Regions from separate parts of the Paenibacillus salivarius genome, predicted to be linked through region 2. Evidence: riboswitches for the same ligand, from Rfam matches in the RefSeq annotation. Region 2 holds a riboswitch; the other holds the start of a gene.
The links. Region 2 has a riboswitch for cyclic di-AMP ahead of ACSFXJ_RS14375 (hypothetical protein). Riboswitches for the same ligand answer to the same signal wherever they lie in the genome.
Positions count from the first base shown of each region.

Region 1: it holds a riboswitch for cyclic di-AMP, as region 2 does, so the genes downstream of both, ACSFXJ_RS12285 (3D domain-containing protein) here and ACSFXJ_RS14375 (hypothetical protein) in region 2, are expected to answer to the same signal.

Region 1 covers NZ_CP195592.1:2,716,467-2,724,258, forward strand. The annotation lists gene ACSFXJ_RS12275 (amino acid ABC transporter permease) at 1-571, shown strand, start outside; gene ACSFXJ_RS12280 (amino acid ABC transporter ATP-binding protein) at 558-1,280, shown strand; cyclic di-AMP (ydaO/yuaA leader) riboswitch at 1,449-1,632, shown strand; gene ACSFXJ_RS12285 (3D domain-containing protein) at 1,644-2,324, shown strand; gene ACSFXJ_RS12290 (polysaccharide deacetylase family protein) at 2,328-3,116, opposite strand; gene ACSFXJ_RS12295 (dihydroorotate dehydrogenase electron transfer subunit) at 3,296-3,994, shown strand; gene ACSFXJ_RS12300 (dihydroorotate dehydrogenase) at 3,987-4,919, shown strand; gene ACSFXJ_RS12305 (hypothetical protein) at 4,954-5,298, shown strand; gene ACSFXJ_RS12310 (molybdopterin molybdotransferase MoeA) at 5,291-6,568, shown strand; gene mobB (molybdopterin-guanine dinucleotide biosynthesis protein B) at 6,565-7,122, shown strand; gene xerS (tyrosine recombinase XerS) at 7,206-7,792, opposite strand, start outside.
Region 2 covers NZ_CP195592.1:3,168,572-3,176,363, forward strand. The annotation lists gene ACSFXJ_RS14345 (hypothetical protein) at 1-511, shown strand, start outside; gene ACSFXJ_RS14350 (hypothetical protein) at 585-872, opposite strand; gene kdpC (potassium-transporting ATPase subunit KdpC) at 869-1,504, opposite strand; gene kdpB (potassium-transporting ATPase subunit KdpB) at 1,565-3,595, opposite strand; gene kdpA (potassium-transporting ATPase subunit KdpA) at 3,616-5,295, opposite strand; gene kdpF (K(+)-transporting ATPase subunit F) at 5,324-5,395, opposite strand; gene ACSFXJ_RS14375 (hypothetical protein) at 5,431-5,850, opposite strand; cyclic di-AMP (ydaO/yuaA leader) riboswitch at 5,947-6,126, opposite strand; cyclic di-AMP (ydaO/yuaA leader) riboswitch at 6,233-6,454, opposite strand; gene ACSFXJ_RS14380 (Ig-like domain-containing protein) at 6,767-7,792, shown strand, end outside.

The DNA of each region.
Region 1 (7,792 bases), 450 kb from region 2:
CGGCTTTGTGCTGGGCTTGATCATTACGCTGATTCGAATGTCTCCTTGGGGAATCGTCCGGTTTATCGGGCATGCTTGGGTTGAGTTTCTGCGTGGGACGCCGATGCTCGTTCAATTGTTTATTATCCATTACGGTTTTTCCACGGCGTTCGGTATCAATTTCTCGGCGATTGAATCCGGGGCGATCACGCTTTCCATCAACAGTTCCGCTTATTTGGCTGAAATTTTCCGGGCGGGCATTCAAGGCGTGGATCGGGGACAAAACGAGGCGGCCCGTTCGCTCGGGATGACCCGGGGCATGTCCATGCGTTTCATTGTGATCCCGCAGGCGATCAAGTCGGTGCTTCCGGCGATCGGCAACGAGTTCGTCACGATCATTAAGGAATCCTCCATCGTTTCCTTCATCGGGGTCACCGAGCTTATGTTCCAGTCGGGCGCGATCGTCACCATAACTTATAACGGTATGACTCCATATCTGATCGTCGCGATCATGTACTTTATTTTGACATTTACACTGTCCCGCGTTATGGGCATGTTCGAAAGGAAGTTGAAAGCCAGTGATCACCGTTAAGCAGCTTCATAAAAAATACGGGCAACTTCATATTTTGAAGGGCATCGATCTGGAAATCTCCAAAGGCGAGGTTGTCGTGGTCATCGGTCCGAGCGGCTCGGGAAAGAGTACCTTTCTGCGTTGTATCAACCGTCTGGAGGAACCGAGCGGGGGAGAAATCACCTTCGAGGGACAATCGATTACGGATAAAAAGCATGACATTAACAAAACGCGCGAAAAGATGGGCATGGTGTTTCAGCAGTTCAATCTGTTCCCTCACAAAACGGTCATCGATAACATCACGATGGCTCCGATCCGCGTGAAAAAGATGGATAAATCCAAAGCGGAAGCGATCGCCATGGATTTGCTCCGCACGGTCGGTCTGGAAGATAAGCGGGACGCTTATCCTTCTCAGCTGTCCGGCGGTCAAAAACAGCGGATCGCCATCGCACGCGCCCTGGCCATGGAACCGCACGTCATGCTGTTCGACGAACCGACCTCCGCGCTTGACCCGGAGATGGTCGGCGAAGTGCTCGATGTCATGAAGAGCCTTGCCGAAAAAGGCATGACGATGGTGATCGTGACCCACGAGATGGGCTTTGCCCGGGAGGTAGGAGACCGCATCCTGTTCATGGACCAAGGTGTTATTCTGGAGCAGGGCACGCCCCAGGAGGTGTTCGGTTCGCCGAAGCATCAACGCACCCGAGATTTTCTCAGTAAAGTATTGTAGTGTAAAACAATATCGACCGCAGGAGGATTTGCTCCGGCGGTTTTTTTCTATTTATAGCTACGTTTTTAACGATATTGTAATCACTTGTAACCGTGAAAAACCCCGTAGATTCAAGAGGGTTAGGGTGTTGGCAACATTTTCTTGCTCCATTGGTTACAAAATTGTGATATATTGAGTGAGCCGAAACCTGCCAGGGCAGGTGCGGGGGACGATTTACCGAACAGCCTTTTAACCGGTTAGCGCCGGAGAAAGCTGGTCTTTGGGGTGAAGCGCTGTGTTGCTTCTAGCGCGGGGAACAACTCCTCTTTTCCTAACCCGACAACTAACTCCGCAGGCACTACATCCAGGGAGGACATCGACAACATGAACAGACACTCGAACATTGGACGTATCTTTAAAACAACATTACTTACACTGGGGTTGGCGGGAACACTTCACGCTATACCGGCCCATGCGGACGCGTTACATAAAGCGAAGGATGGGGATACGTTTTACCTACTCTCGAAGCAGTACAACGTCGATATGAACAAATTGATGGCCGCTAATCCGTCCGTAAAAGCAACGAATATTTTTGCGGGACTCGATATCGTGATTCCGGGAAATGAGCCGGCCGCATCGAAACAGACCGTATCCGCCAAAGCGGCGGAAGCTCCGGTTATGCTGCCAACGCTAAAAGCTTCCGCAACGGACCAGGTTGTGGAAGCTTGGGGAAAAACATTTAACTATTCCAAAACGCTGGACGTGAAGGCGACCGCTTATTCTTCCGCAGCAAGCGAAAACGGAAAATGGGGAGCCGTGGACTATTTCGGAAATCCCCTGGAATTGGGAACGATCGCCGTAGATCCGAGCGTGATCCCGATGGGGACCAAGGTTCTCGTTACGGGTCATACTCATCCGAATTTGCCTAAACAAGCCTTTGTCGCTACCGCAGCCGATCAAGGCAGCGCGATTAAAGGAAATCGGATCGATATTTTCATTCCGGGCAGCCAGCAATCTGTCAGCGAATTTGGATTTCAGGACATCAAGCTTTATATTTTGAAATAAAACTTATTTATACTTCGTTACATGGAGCAGCTCCGGAAGCGTGACCAATTGATAGCCTTTTGCCCGAAGTGATTGAATCAGTTCGGGCAAGGCTTCGATTGTCCCCGACAAATCGGAAGTTGTGCCTCCTCCCGCATGCTGAAGAATGATCGATCCGGGACCTGCGGATTGAAGCACGTTCTTGACGACTTTTTCCTTTCCAATCCCTTTCCAATCCAGCGAATCCACATTCCAGTTCACGATGGTGTAACCGTTCTTTTTAAGCCACTTGACTTGCTCCTCATTTATTTCTCCGTACGGAGGCCGTATCAGCTTCGGACGGTATCCGATCAGATTCATAATGATATTTTCGGTACGCTGGATCTCGTTCTGAAATTGTTTTATAGACCGTTTCTTGAATTGCGGATGGCTGAAGGAATGGTTGCCGATGATATGTCCCTCCTGATGAATTTGACGAACCAGGTCGGGAAATTTTTTGGCCCGGTGACCGACCACGAAAAAGGTCGCTTTTACTCCTTCCTTCCGAAGAACCGCAAGAACCTGCGGAGTGAACCGGGGGTCCGGCACATCATCGAAAGTGAACGCGATTTGCTTGACTTCCGGTCCGCGGAATTTGAACGTTTCCGAATATTTACGTCGCAGCTCTCCTAGACTGGGAGCGCTTGTTTCCGGCTTTTTTTGCTGGTTGTCCGTATTTGCGAAGCTAGAGCCGGGAAATAGAACACCGGTTATCAAAGCCGAGATTAATATGACAGCACAGGCAACTGTCCGCTTTGCCACCGCCTTGCTCATTGGAAACGCCCCTCCCTTTTTTAATTTTCGTTTAAGTATAGGTATTCCCGTTATCCAAGCGAAATATGACCGCTGGTTTCGCGTGTGATATTTGTCACAGACTCTCTTTCGGAAAAATTGCATCTTTAAGTGAAGAAAAAGATAACTGTCAGCTGTACTGCAGGAGAGGAGAGAGCGTCATGTCGACGGTAGTGGCCAATGAACAGGTTGCACCGGGTGTTTTCCGCCTTAAGGTGGAGGGGAGATTCACCGGAAGAATGGGACAGTTTTATATGTTGCGGGCTTGGGATAAGTATCCGCTTCTTTCAAGGCCGCTTAGCATTTTTAACGTATCCGATTTCGAAATCGAGTTTCTATATCTCGTCTCCGGGGAAGGGACGGAGTTGTTCTCCAGATTGAAGCAAGGCGACAAGGTCGGCTTGGAAGGGCCGCTCGGCAACGGCTTCCCGGAGCCGACCGGAAAAACAGCACTGGTTGGCGGAGGGATCGGAATCGCTCCGTTTTATTATGCTCTGAAACAAATTCCGGAGGCCGACGTATACCTGGGGTTTAGTAAAGAGCCTTACATGGTGGACGAGTTTCGCGCCGGTACAAGCGGACAAGTGGTCGTGGATATTGGCGGATCGATTCTCGAAAAGGTCGATTTTCAGGCTTACGATACGATATTCACTTGCGGCCCGCATCCGATGTTGAAGGCGGTTCAACGAAAGCAGGCCGATACGGGAGGGCGGGCCCGGGTCTACGTGTCTTTGGAAAATCGGATGGCCTGCGGTATCGGAGCCTGCCTCGTATGCAGCGTGAAATGCAAGGACGGCCGCAAAAAGGCTTGCGCTGACGGACCGGTATTTCCTGCGGAGGAGGTCGTGTTTCATGATTGATATGTCAAGCAGTATTGCGGGAGTTCATTTTAAGAATCCCGTCGTCATGGCTTCGGGCACTTTCGGCTTCGGCAAGGAGTATGGAAGATACTACGATCTCAACCGGCTTGGCGGTATATCGGGAAAGGGCCTGACCCTTCATCCGAAGGAGGGGAATACCGGCTTGCGCGTGTACGAAACCCCTTCCGGGCTGTTGAACAGCGTCGGGCTTGAGAATCCGGGAATACCGGCCTTTTTGAAAGAAGAGTGTCCAAGATGGGAGAAGCTGAACCTGGCCAGGATCGTGAACCTGGGAGGTAATACGCTGGAGGATTACGTGAATGGAGCCTTATTGATCGAAGAGGATGCCCGGCTAAGAGAGAAGGAACAGCGTAATGCGGTGGACATGATCGAGCTGAACATTTCGTGCCCGAACGTGAAGGCCGGGGGGATGGCTTACGGCATCAAAACGGAAACGGCAAGGGAAGTGGTACGTGAGATTCGCCGGTCCACGACGCTGCCGTTGATCGTGAAACTGTCGCCGAATGCGGAAGATATCGTTTCTATGGCGGTGATGTGCGAACAGGAAGGCGCGGATGCGGTTTCCTTGGTCAACACGTTTTCGGCCATGAAGATCGATATATACCGACGTCGCAGCGTATTTGAAAATATGTATGCGGGATTGTCCGGTCCGGCAATCAAGCCGATCGCCCTGAGGATGGTGCACCAAGTCAGCAAAGCCGTAAGCATTCCGGTGATGGGTATGGGCGGCATCAGCAGCGCCGAGGATATCGTCGAATTTATCATGGCCGGTGCCCAGGTGATTCAAGTCGGAACGCACAACTTTATTCATTTAAGAGCCGGGGTTGATTTAATCCGGGATCTGGAGCAATTTATGCGAAAGGAAGGACTGGCTTCCTTGGACGAAATACGCGGCATCCTTTAAAATAAAGAATAGCAAATTTAAGGGGGCTTCGCGCATGCATCGTTTTGAGGATATCGAGCTGCAGGCCATTTCTGTCGGGCGAGATATGCTTCTGATCATTACCGGAGGAGAAGCGCATATCGGGGCCGCCTCGACCGCTTATCCGGGGGAGGGCGGAACGGTGATGGAGCAAACCTCCGCTGTTCCGGGACATAAAGAGCATACATTAACCGCAGGATTAGCCAAAAAGGCGGCAGCGGCGCTTCGCCGTACTGTGACCGTTGTCATGGGCATCCATTACGACGGGCTTGCCAAAGAGGAAATCCTCGAGATTTCGAGGAGAACCGAAGTTCTCCTGGACGATTACTTGAAGCTGGAACGGGGGAATCACGATGAATAATCCAGACAGAAGACCGGGTGAGGACAAATTCCGTCGCAAAGCGATTTCCGTTCAGGATGGACAAGCCAAAATACTTTCGCATATCCGCCTTGGCGAACTGGAATATGTCAATTTGCCGGAGGCGCAAGGCCGGATCCTTGGCGAAGATATTCGAGCACCGCATCCGTATCCGCATTTCCGGCGGTCCGGCATGGACGGGTTCGCTATTATAAGCAAGGATACGGAGGGGTGTTCGGCGGAATCGCCTATCAACCTGGAAGTGGTGGACGAAATTCCGGCTGGCAGTTTACCGTCCGTTGTTCTTGTACCCGGGACGGCCGCCCGGATTATGACCGGAGCCAAAGTTCCCGACGAAGCGGACGCGGTCGTCATGTTTGAAATGACGGAATCCGTAGAGAGCCAAGGCAAGGAGTATATCCGGATTATCCGGGAGATCAAGCCGGGCACCAACATCACTCCGGTCGGATTGGAACTATCGGAGGGAGACGTTGTTCTGGGGAAGGGCCGCCGGCTTTCCGCCGGAGAAATCTCGGTTCTTGCTACGTTCGGCATTTACAGCGTACCTGTCATCAAACGGCCGAAGATTGCGATTTTTTCAACCGGGTCGGAGCTTCTGGGGGTGGATGAACCGATTCAGGACGGCCGAATCCGTAACAGCAACACATACATGCTCGCCAGCCAAATTCGCGATGCCGGGGGCGATCCGTATATTCTTGAAGCGATCGCGGACGATTTGTCGGTTGCCCGGACAAAAGTACGAGAAGCCTTTGACCGCTATGACATAGTCGTCACCACCGGAGGTGTATCGGTCGGTGATTACGACATCATGGCCGATCTTGTTTCCGGAGGAGACGTGGATATGCTGTTCAATAAAATTACGATGCGCCCGGGAAGCGTGACGACAGCCGCGGTGAAGGACGGAAAGCTGTTGTTTGCGCTGTCGGGAAATCCGGGGGCTTGTTTCGTCGGATTCGAATTGTTCGTAAGACCGGCGATCGGTACTATTCTAGGCTTGGAGCAGCCGTTTCTCCGGGAAATACAGGCCGAACTCGGGCGGGATTATACGAAGATCAACAATTACACCCGGTTCGTTAGGGGAACGCTTGAGGTTCATGAAGGTCGTCTGGCGGCTTATCCGGCGCTGCTGGATGAATCCAGCGTCATGGTCACGATCAAGGACAGCGACGGGCTGATCGTAATTCCGCCTTCCACAACGGGTGTACAAGCGGGGGAAAAGGTAAACGTGCTCCTTCTTCCGGGGGCGAAATGAAGCCGGTTATCCAGATTTGCGGCTATAAGAACAGCGGCAAAACGACGCTAATCGCCGGCTTGCTCCCGTTGTTGCGTGCCATGCACCTTCGTGTCGCGGTCATCAAGCATGATGTCCATGGCTTTGAAGCGGATGTCGAGGGGACCGATACGTATAAACTACGTACTGCCGGAGCGGCCGCCACAGCGATCACTTCGCCCATGCGGACGGCGGTTATCGAAGAATGCGAAACCCCGCTCACCGCTTTGGTCGAGCGCTTCCAGTCCTATGATCTAATCATCGTTGAAGGATTCAAGAGGGAAGCATATCCCAAGCTCGTGTTGATGCGAAGCGAAGAGGACCTGGAGCTGGTTTCGGAGCTGGAGGGTATTCAAGGGATCGTTCTTCGCCGTGATTTATTCGGCGGTACAATGGATCTTTCCGCGGAGGAGCTTCTGAGCAGGCTTACGCAGAATACCCGATGGCCGGTATTTTATGGGGATGATGTTGAACATATCGCACAATTGATCGGTTCACTATGTAAATTGAACTCGGAAAACCAGGCAGAGAGCTGAACGGTTTTCTTGGAAGAAACGGGTGTGAAAATATGCCGGAAGCATATCCCACACCCGTTTTTTTGCCGAAGTCATGCGCTTGGTTAACCATCGTTGCCGATTCTCCGCTCGATCGCCTCGGACATCGTTTTATCGGTCAGATGCGCGTAAACTTCCGTCGTTTCCGTGGAAGCGTGCCCGAGCTGTTCCTTCGTTTTATAAATATCGTTTTGCAAATAATAGTCGGTGGCAAAAGAATGACGTAGCTTATGTACGGTCAAATACGGCTTTCCGAACCGCTTGGCGTACTTGATAATCATGGCTTGAATCGCCCGCTTCGTCATGCGTTTGCCTTCTTTTTGCCCGTTGGGAATCGTCACGAACAGCGCTTTTTCCCGTTTCGGCGTCTTATACCTGCTTTGCCGCAAATTCAAATAATGGGTCAAATCGTCCTTCGATTGCTCGCGGAAATAAACCGGAGTTTTAAACGTCTCGTCGTTGTTGCCTTTACGGAATACATAAAGCATCTTATTGGTCAAATCGAGATCATCCACGTTCAGATTCACCACTTCGGATACCCGGAGCCCCGAATTGAGAATCAGGCTGGCAATACAGGCATCGCGCTCTTTGTTCAATTCATAGGCGTGCAGGGCTTGCTTGTTCTCATGGATATCCTGCCCGTACCCCTCGG
Region 2 (7,792 bases):
CAAAGGAATCCATGTCGACATCGAGCCTTACGTTCTCCCCGAATGGAAAACCGACTGGACCTCGGTAGTCACCCAATGGCAAACCGCCGTCGATTATCTGGTCGGAGAAGCGGATGCGGCCGGTTTACCGATCTCTGCAGCTCTGCCGTTCTGGCTGGACAATTATAAAGCTCCGGACAGCGATCAAACGTTGAGTTCCTGGATGATCTCCCGCTTTCAGTCCGTAACCTTAATGTCCTATCGCGACAAGGCCACCGCCATTTACGATGCCTCCAAAAACGAGCTCGCCGAAGGCGAACGGTTGAACAAAATCGTATACACCGGCGTGGAAACGAAGGCCAGTTCGGAAGGTGATTTCATTACTTTTTATGAAGAAGGATACGACGTACTGATGGAACAGTTACAGCAATTGGAGAAACTGACCTCCTCCCATGCTGCCTTCGGCGGAATCGCCGTTCATGATCTGGCAGGCTGGATGGATTTGGCCAGCCGTGTCGAACCTTTAAAATAAGGGATATAAAGATCAGAGCCCCGGATGACCCGCCGTTTATGGCGGTAATCTCCGTGGCTCTGTTTCGTTTGGTTCAGCTTTTTACTTTGGAATTCTCGACACGATCAGCACATCCCGGCCTGTGGACCGGCGGATCAACTCCGGAGCAACCGTCCGGGGAACATTTTTCAGACAGCGCTTGCGCGGCTGACCTAATATCCCTCATCCAGCGAATGCTTGGAATCCGCTCCAGCCCTTCCATCTGTTCCGCCGTTCCTGATTTATTCAGCATCATCACCGCGCTGACCGCGACATCGATGCCAATAGCTCCTCCGGCGTCTTTCTTCGGTAATTCGTCATCGCAAGACACCGCTCCCGTCATTCCTTCGCTTGTTCCATTTCCTTTTGCAGAGCCAAATTTAACTTCAGGACGTTGACTCTCGGTTCTCCAAAAACGTTCAAGTCCCGTCCTTGCGTCGCTTCCTCAACAAGCCTGAGCAGCTTCTCCTCGCTGATGCCGGTCAAGCTTCCGATCCGCGGGATTTGTGCCTCAGCCGCTTTCGGTGTGATATGCGGGTCAAGCCCCGATCCGGAATTCGTGATCAAATCGATGGGCAGAAGTCCGAGAGGCACTTCGGAATTGTTAGCGGTCCAGTCTCCGATCGAGGCTTGAATCCGCTTGATCAGCTCGGGATTGGACGGCGCATAGTTGTTCGAGCCCGACCCTTCGGCATGATATCCAATACTGGAGACGCGGCCCTGAAACAGGCTCGGGTCAGTAAAGGACTGGCCGATCAGCTCGGAGCCTACAACCTTCCCCTCGCCGTTCTTCAACAGACTTCCATTGGCCTGAGTGGGAAACATCAGTTGTGCCAATCCCGTACTGACGAGCGGGTAAACGATCCCGCAGACGACGATCAGAAGCAAGCTAAGCCGCAATGAGGAACTAAAGACCGAGATAAAAGAAGACGACCACAATTGGCTTTTGACGCAATGAGACCGAAATTGATTCATAAGGATATCTTCCCTTCCGAAAACATGAATTCGGGCCAACGATGCACCCGGTCAATTTTTTTAAATCCACAAATGAACGACCAGATCGATCAGCTTGATTCCGATAAACGGCGCAAGGACACCGCCGAGCCCGTAAATCAACAAATTGCGGGACAGCAATCTTTGAGAGCTCATCGGTTTATAGGCTACGCCGCGCATGGCAAGCGGAATCAGCAACGGAATGATGACCGCGTTGAAAATTAAAGCAGACAGTACCGCCGACAACGGGGAGCCGAGGCTCATGACGTTCAGCGAATCCATTTCGGGGATCGCCACCATGAACATCGCCGGAATAATAGCAAAATATTTGGCGATATCATTGGCGATGCTGAACGTGGTCAGTGCGCCCCGGGTCATTAGCAACTGCTTGCCGATGGCGACGACCTCGATGATCTTCGACGGGTCGGAATCCAGGTCGACCATATTGGCCGCTTCCTTGGCAGACACGGTCCCGCTGTTCATCGCCAGCCCGACGTCCGCTTGAGCCAGCGCCGGCGCGTCGTTCGTTCCGTCCCCGGTCATGGCAACCAATTTACCCTGTGCCTGTTCACGGCGGATGACGGCAATTTTGTCTTCCGGTTTGCTCTCCGCGATGAAATCGTCGACGCCGGCTTCCCGAGCGATTGTCTGCGCCGTTAAGGGATTGTCGCCCGTACACATGATGGTCTTGATGCCCATCTTGCGCAGTTGTTCAAAGCGTTCCTTCATACCCGGTTTCACCGTATCCTTCAAATAAATGATCCCGAAAACCCGGTGGTCAACGGCCACCGCAAGCGGTGTCCCGCCTTCCGAAGCCACGCGGTTTCCCTTCTCCTCCAAATCGGGAGGGACGGCTCCCCCTTGCGAGACCACCCATCCCCGGATCGCGTCAATAGCCCCTTTGCGAACTTTGCGTCCGTCCTTTAAGTCGATCCCGCTCATTCGGGTTTCCGCCCGGAACGGAACGGGTTCCCCGCCTTCACCGAGTCTTGCGTCGCATGACATTTCGCGCGCCCGAACATACTCCATGACGGATCTTCCTTCCGGCGTCTCGTCATGGAGAGAGGCGATCGCTCCCCAGGCCGCAAGCTCCTGCACATGTACGCCGCCGACAGGGATCAACTCGGATGCCATACGGTTGCCGTAAGTTATCGTCCCCGTTTTATCCAGAATCATCGTATTGATGTCGCCCGCCGCTTCGACGGCTTTCCCGGACATGGCGATTACGTTGTAACGGGTGACCCGGTCCATTCCGGCGATCCCGATCGCGGACAGCAGCCCGCCGATCGTCGTCGGGATCAGGCAGACGAGCAGCGAGATCAACACCGGAATTTCAAGCGGAATGCCCATTTTATCGGCAATCGGCTTCAGGGTGACAACGACGATGAGGAAAATCAGCGTCAGCACGGTAAGCAGCGTGCTCAGCGCGATTTCGTTCGGCGTCTTCTGACGCTTTGCCCCTTCGACGAGCGAGATCATGCGGTCAATGAACGATTCGCCGGGATCGCTCATGATCCGGACAACGATCCGATCGCTCACCACCAACGTTCCTCCCGTCACCGAACTGAAATCGCCGCCTGCTTCCTTGATGACCGGGGCCGATTCCCCGGTGATCGCGGACTCGTCCACAGAGGCGAGCCCTTCGATAACTTCTCCGTCACCGGGGATCATCTCGCCTTGCTCCACGACGACGATGTCTCCTTTTCGCAGCTCCGCGGAGGATACATTACGAACGCATCCTCCGACAAGCTTATTCGCCGTTACCTCTTGCTTCGACTTTTTCAGCGAATCGGCCTGAGCCTTTCCCCTTCCCTCCGCAAGAGCTTCGGCAAAGTTGGCGAACAGCACCGTAAAAAGAAGAATCAGGAAAACCGATAAATTGAAACCGAACCCGTTGCCCGATCCGAACAGATTCGGGAACAACAACAGCAGAAGCACAAGGATCATGCCCAATTCGACGACGAACATAACCGGATTTTTCATCATCGTTAAAGGGTTTAATTTAATCAGGCTATCCAGTGCCGCATGACGGACAATCGGACCGGTCAGCATCGTTTTTCGGTTGTTTGTCATTATTCAACCCCTCTTTTCGCTTATCCTAAAGTTAAAAACTCGGCGATTGGGCCCATGGCCAAGACTGGCAAAAACGTAAGCGCGCCGATTAACATCACCGTGCCGATCAGAATGCCGGCGAATAAACGGTTGTCTGTCCGCAGCGTCCCGATCGTTTCCGGTACGGGCTCTTTGGACATGAGCGAACCCGCAACCCCCAAGAGGGCGATGATGGATACATAGCGTCCGAACAGCATAACCAGGCCGGTCATGATATTCCAGAACGGCGTGTTATCCGCCAATCCTTCGAATCCCGATCCGTTATTCGCGGCGGAGGAAGTAAATTCGTACAGCACCTGGGTCAAGCCGTGAAACCCGGGATTGGTTATGGCGCCGTGCCCCAGGTTCGTCATAAAGCTGATTGCCGTCGGCAGCAAAATAATGAACGGATGTACCAAGATCGCGACCGCGACGAGCTTTATTTCCTTCGCTTCAATCTTGCGGCCCAGAAATTCCGGCGTCCGCCCGACCATCAGTCCGCATATGAACACGCCCAAAACGGCGTACATCAACATATTCATCAGTCCCACGCCTTTGCCGCCAAACACGACGTTCAGCATCATCTGCGCAAGCGGAACAAGGCCGCCTAGCGGCGTCAGCGTATCATGCATATTGTTGACCGTCCCTGTCGTAGCGGCCGTGGTCACGGTTGTAAACAGCGCGGAGCCCGCGATACCGAACCTTACCTCTTTCCCTTCCATGCTGCCCTGCGAGGCGTCGATACCAAGCGCGTTGATCGCCGGATTCCCCTCCTTTTCGGAGAAATATGCGGTGGAAAGAAAGACAAGGAACAGAATCATCATGGCCGAGAATATCACCCAGCCTTGCTTTTTGTTTTTGGCGAACAGACCGAAAGTGTATGGCAAAGCCGCACCCATAATCCACATCGACCATATTTCGATCGCATTCGTAAGACCGTTCGGATTTTCGAACGGATGCGCCGAGTTGGCGCCGAAAAATCCTCCGCCGTTCGTTCCCAAATGCTTGATGGACTCGAGCGAGGCAACCGGTCCCACGGAGATGCGCTGCACGTTGCCTTCCAGCGTTTGAATCGCAAGTGTCGGCTCCAATGTCTGGGGAACCTGCAACGCCACCAGGATCAGCGTAACCAGCAACGCCGCAGGCAAAAACACCCGGATATGGGCTTTCGTAAAATCTTCGAAGAAGTTTCCGACCGTTCTCCCCCGCCGGGTCAGCCCGCGTATAAAGGCAATCGCCACGGACAAGCCGGTCGCCGCCGAGGTAAACATCATCATCGTAATGACGGCCATTTGCGAAAAATACGACAATCCCGACTCTCCGCTGTAGTGCTGCAAGTTCGTATTGGTCATAAAGCTGATGACCGTGTTGAACGAAAGCGTTGGCTCCATCGCTCCGATCCCGTTCGGATTGAAGGGAAGAATACTCTGAAGCCGCAATATCAAATAGCCGATTCCCGCCAGTACGACGTTCACCGCAATCATACTGAACGCATACTTTTTCCAGCTCATGCCTTCAAGGTTTTTGAAACCGATCAGCCTATATATCAGCCGCTCCGTTCCGCCGAAAATCTTGTCTGTCCGGTTCGGTTCTCCCGAAAATACATGATATAAATAAGTGCCTACCGGCTTCACCAACAGTAAGATGACGCCGATCACGACAAACATTTGCACAAAATCCATTGGGATCCCCCTCAATATGATGGCTTTGTTAAAACTTCTCGGGATGAATCAGAGCATAGATCAAATATAGAAATACCAGTACAACCATCAATCCGATCATAATCACGGTTTATTGCCTCCCTCGGTTCCAGTTTGCTATTTTTCAAGTTCGGCTTCCGGAAGCCCATTTGCCAAAAATCCGACCTCGCCGCTTGCGGAATGAATGATGAAGTCGGCCCCCAGCCCCTTATAAATCATTCTCGGATCCTGTTGGGGCGTGATGACGATAATCGGGCCGGCCGCCCACATGCGGCAAAGCTTCAAATACCTGCATGTCAGGGCCAGACTCGTTTCAAAAATAAACGCCCGCCCGATCGGATACCCGGGTGCCTGCCATGTATTCTCATCATCCGTCTTTACACGGATCACTTTTTGGGCTCCCAGCTTCCCTGCCTTTAGCTCTTCGGTCCTGTTATTGACGATTAAAACAACCTTCCGTCCCTTTGCCAGAAGCAACAGCGTAAAATTACGGGCCGATTTGTTCGGCGCGGCGACGAGGATGCAATCTTCTTCCAACTTGATTTCCTCCTTCAAACGAAAAAGGCCGCAGGAAAGGAGGGTACCTTTCCGCGGCTTAAAAATGGCGTTCGGGCCAAATCAGCTTATGGCGGGTGCCTCTCTCCATAACGCTTACGAGGTTAGCTGTCGGATTCGGACGCGAGAGTCGCCCTACGCCGGAAACATTCCGGCGATTCACCCCAAGAAATCTCCGATTTAACGGTCCGAAAACCGGTAAACGGAGGTTGATGGTTCCCCCGTTTCTGCGTAAGCAGAATTCAGCGAATGAGACATTGTTTTTCATGAAATTCAATCATTTTTTCATATTAGGCCATAAAAAGACCACGGAGGCATACCGAGGTCCCCTGTGGCCAATTTTGGTGCGGCTCGCAGTTCACCCATCCTCTCTCCATCCACGCTTACGAAGTTAGCTGTCGGATTCGGGCGGTGAGAGTCGCCCTACCCGTACGGAAGCCATGGATTCCGTACGCGATTCACCCCTGTCCGAAGGTCTCTCCCACTCTCACATGGAATTGAAATTCGAACTATACGGCCACTTTTAAATGGATGGCCGTCGGTTCCCCCGCTTTCCCGCTACCGGGAAATTCAGCGATCAGAAATGGTTGTTATTTATTTCATGGATTGAATCATAACTCCAGTTCCGAACAGAGTAAAGTCATGCTGGCGGCAAAAAAAGAAGGGGATTTGACGAATATACGAATCAGCAGCGTTTTCATTCATCACAATCTCTCTCATTTTCGCGATAACTCGACTATACTCTTATTTTCTAGATTTCGACCCGGCTTATCCGATTAAAGGACAATAAAAGGATATTGCCCTTAGAAAAAACTTGCGGATACAATAATAAATGTAAACGTTTACAATTATATGGAGGCGGGCCGCTGTACGATCCGTCAGAAAGCGAGGGGTATTTATGCCGAATTTTGATCAAAGTTTGATGAATCGGTTTGTTCGCCCGACACTCAAATGGCTTTCTGCTGCATTGTTTCTAGGCTTCCTGTTGTTTGTCCTTATCCAGGTTCCGTCCGTCCGCGCCGAATCCCAGTTAACGATGGATTCTCCGAAAAGCGGCGAGTATGTGTCACCGGGATGGCTGCGGGTCACGGGCCAATATTCCGACATCTATGACATCAAGCTGATTGTCAACGGCACGGAGCAGATTCCGGCCGTGGTGGAGCAGTCGGACGGATTTGAAAAGGGCAACTGGTACGCGGATCTGAACACTTCCAAATATGATGGAGACGTTTCAATCATCGTCAGGGGACTGCAAAGTGTGACTCGTTACGGGATCACTACCGCAACCACTTCCGTTTATGTGGATAACCCTGAAGCCAGCCTCCCTGTCGTGAAAATAACGAACCCGGACGACGGTACCACGGTTCACGGATCGGTTCCGGTAAAAATTCAGGTGGATTCCAAAAATGCGATCGATCAGGTGGAAGTGAGAATTAACGGCGGACCGTGGCTCTCTGCCAAACGTACGGGCAATCATTATCAGTTCAAGTGGGATGCCAAGCGCCTGGACAGCCGTACATCGAGCATCGAAGCGCGCGCCATCGATACGTTCGGCAATATCGGGCGGAGTACGACGGTATACGCACATACCGGGAATTGGGCACCCGAGCCGATCACACTGGAGCATCAAGACCGGGCCATGTGGATCTGGGAAAAAGCAGCTTACAACTTGTTCCTGAATCCCGGTTCGAGAACGGCGCTCCAACAGATGGCCGACGATACCGAAACGTTCGGCTCCGATCCGATCACGACCTTCTATATCGGCGTCTTCCCTTACGAGGGCGTGGACATTCTTGAAGACGAGCCCGGAAAGGTCCGCGATTTCATCCGCTGGGCGCATGCCAATGGATATCAGGTTCATGCATGCATTGCCGGAGGCACGGTTCCTCCCTACTACGGTGCATTAGAGCCCTACCACGGCTAC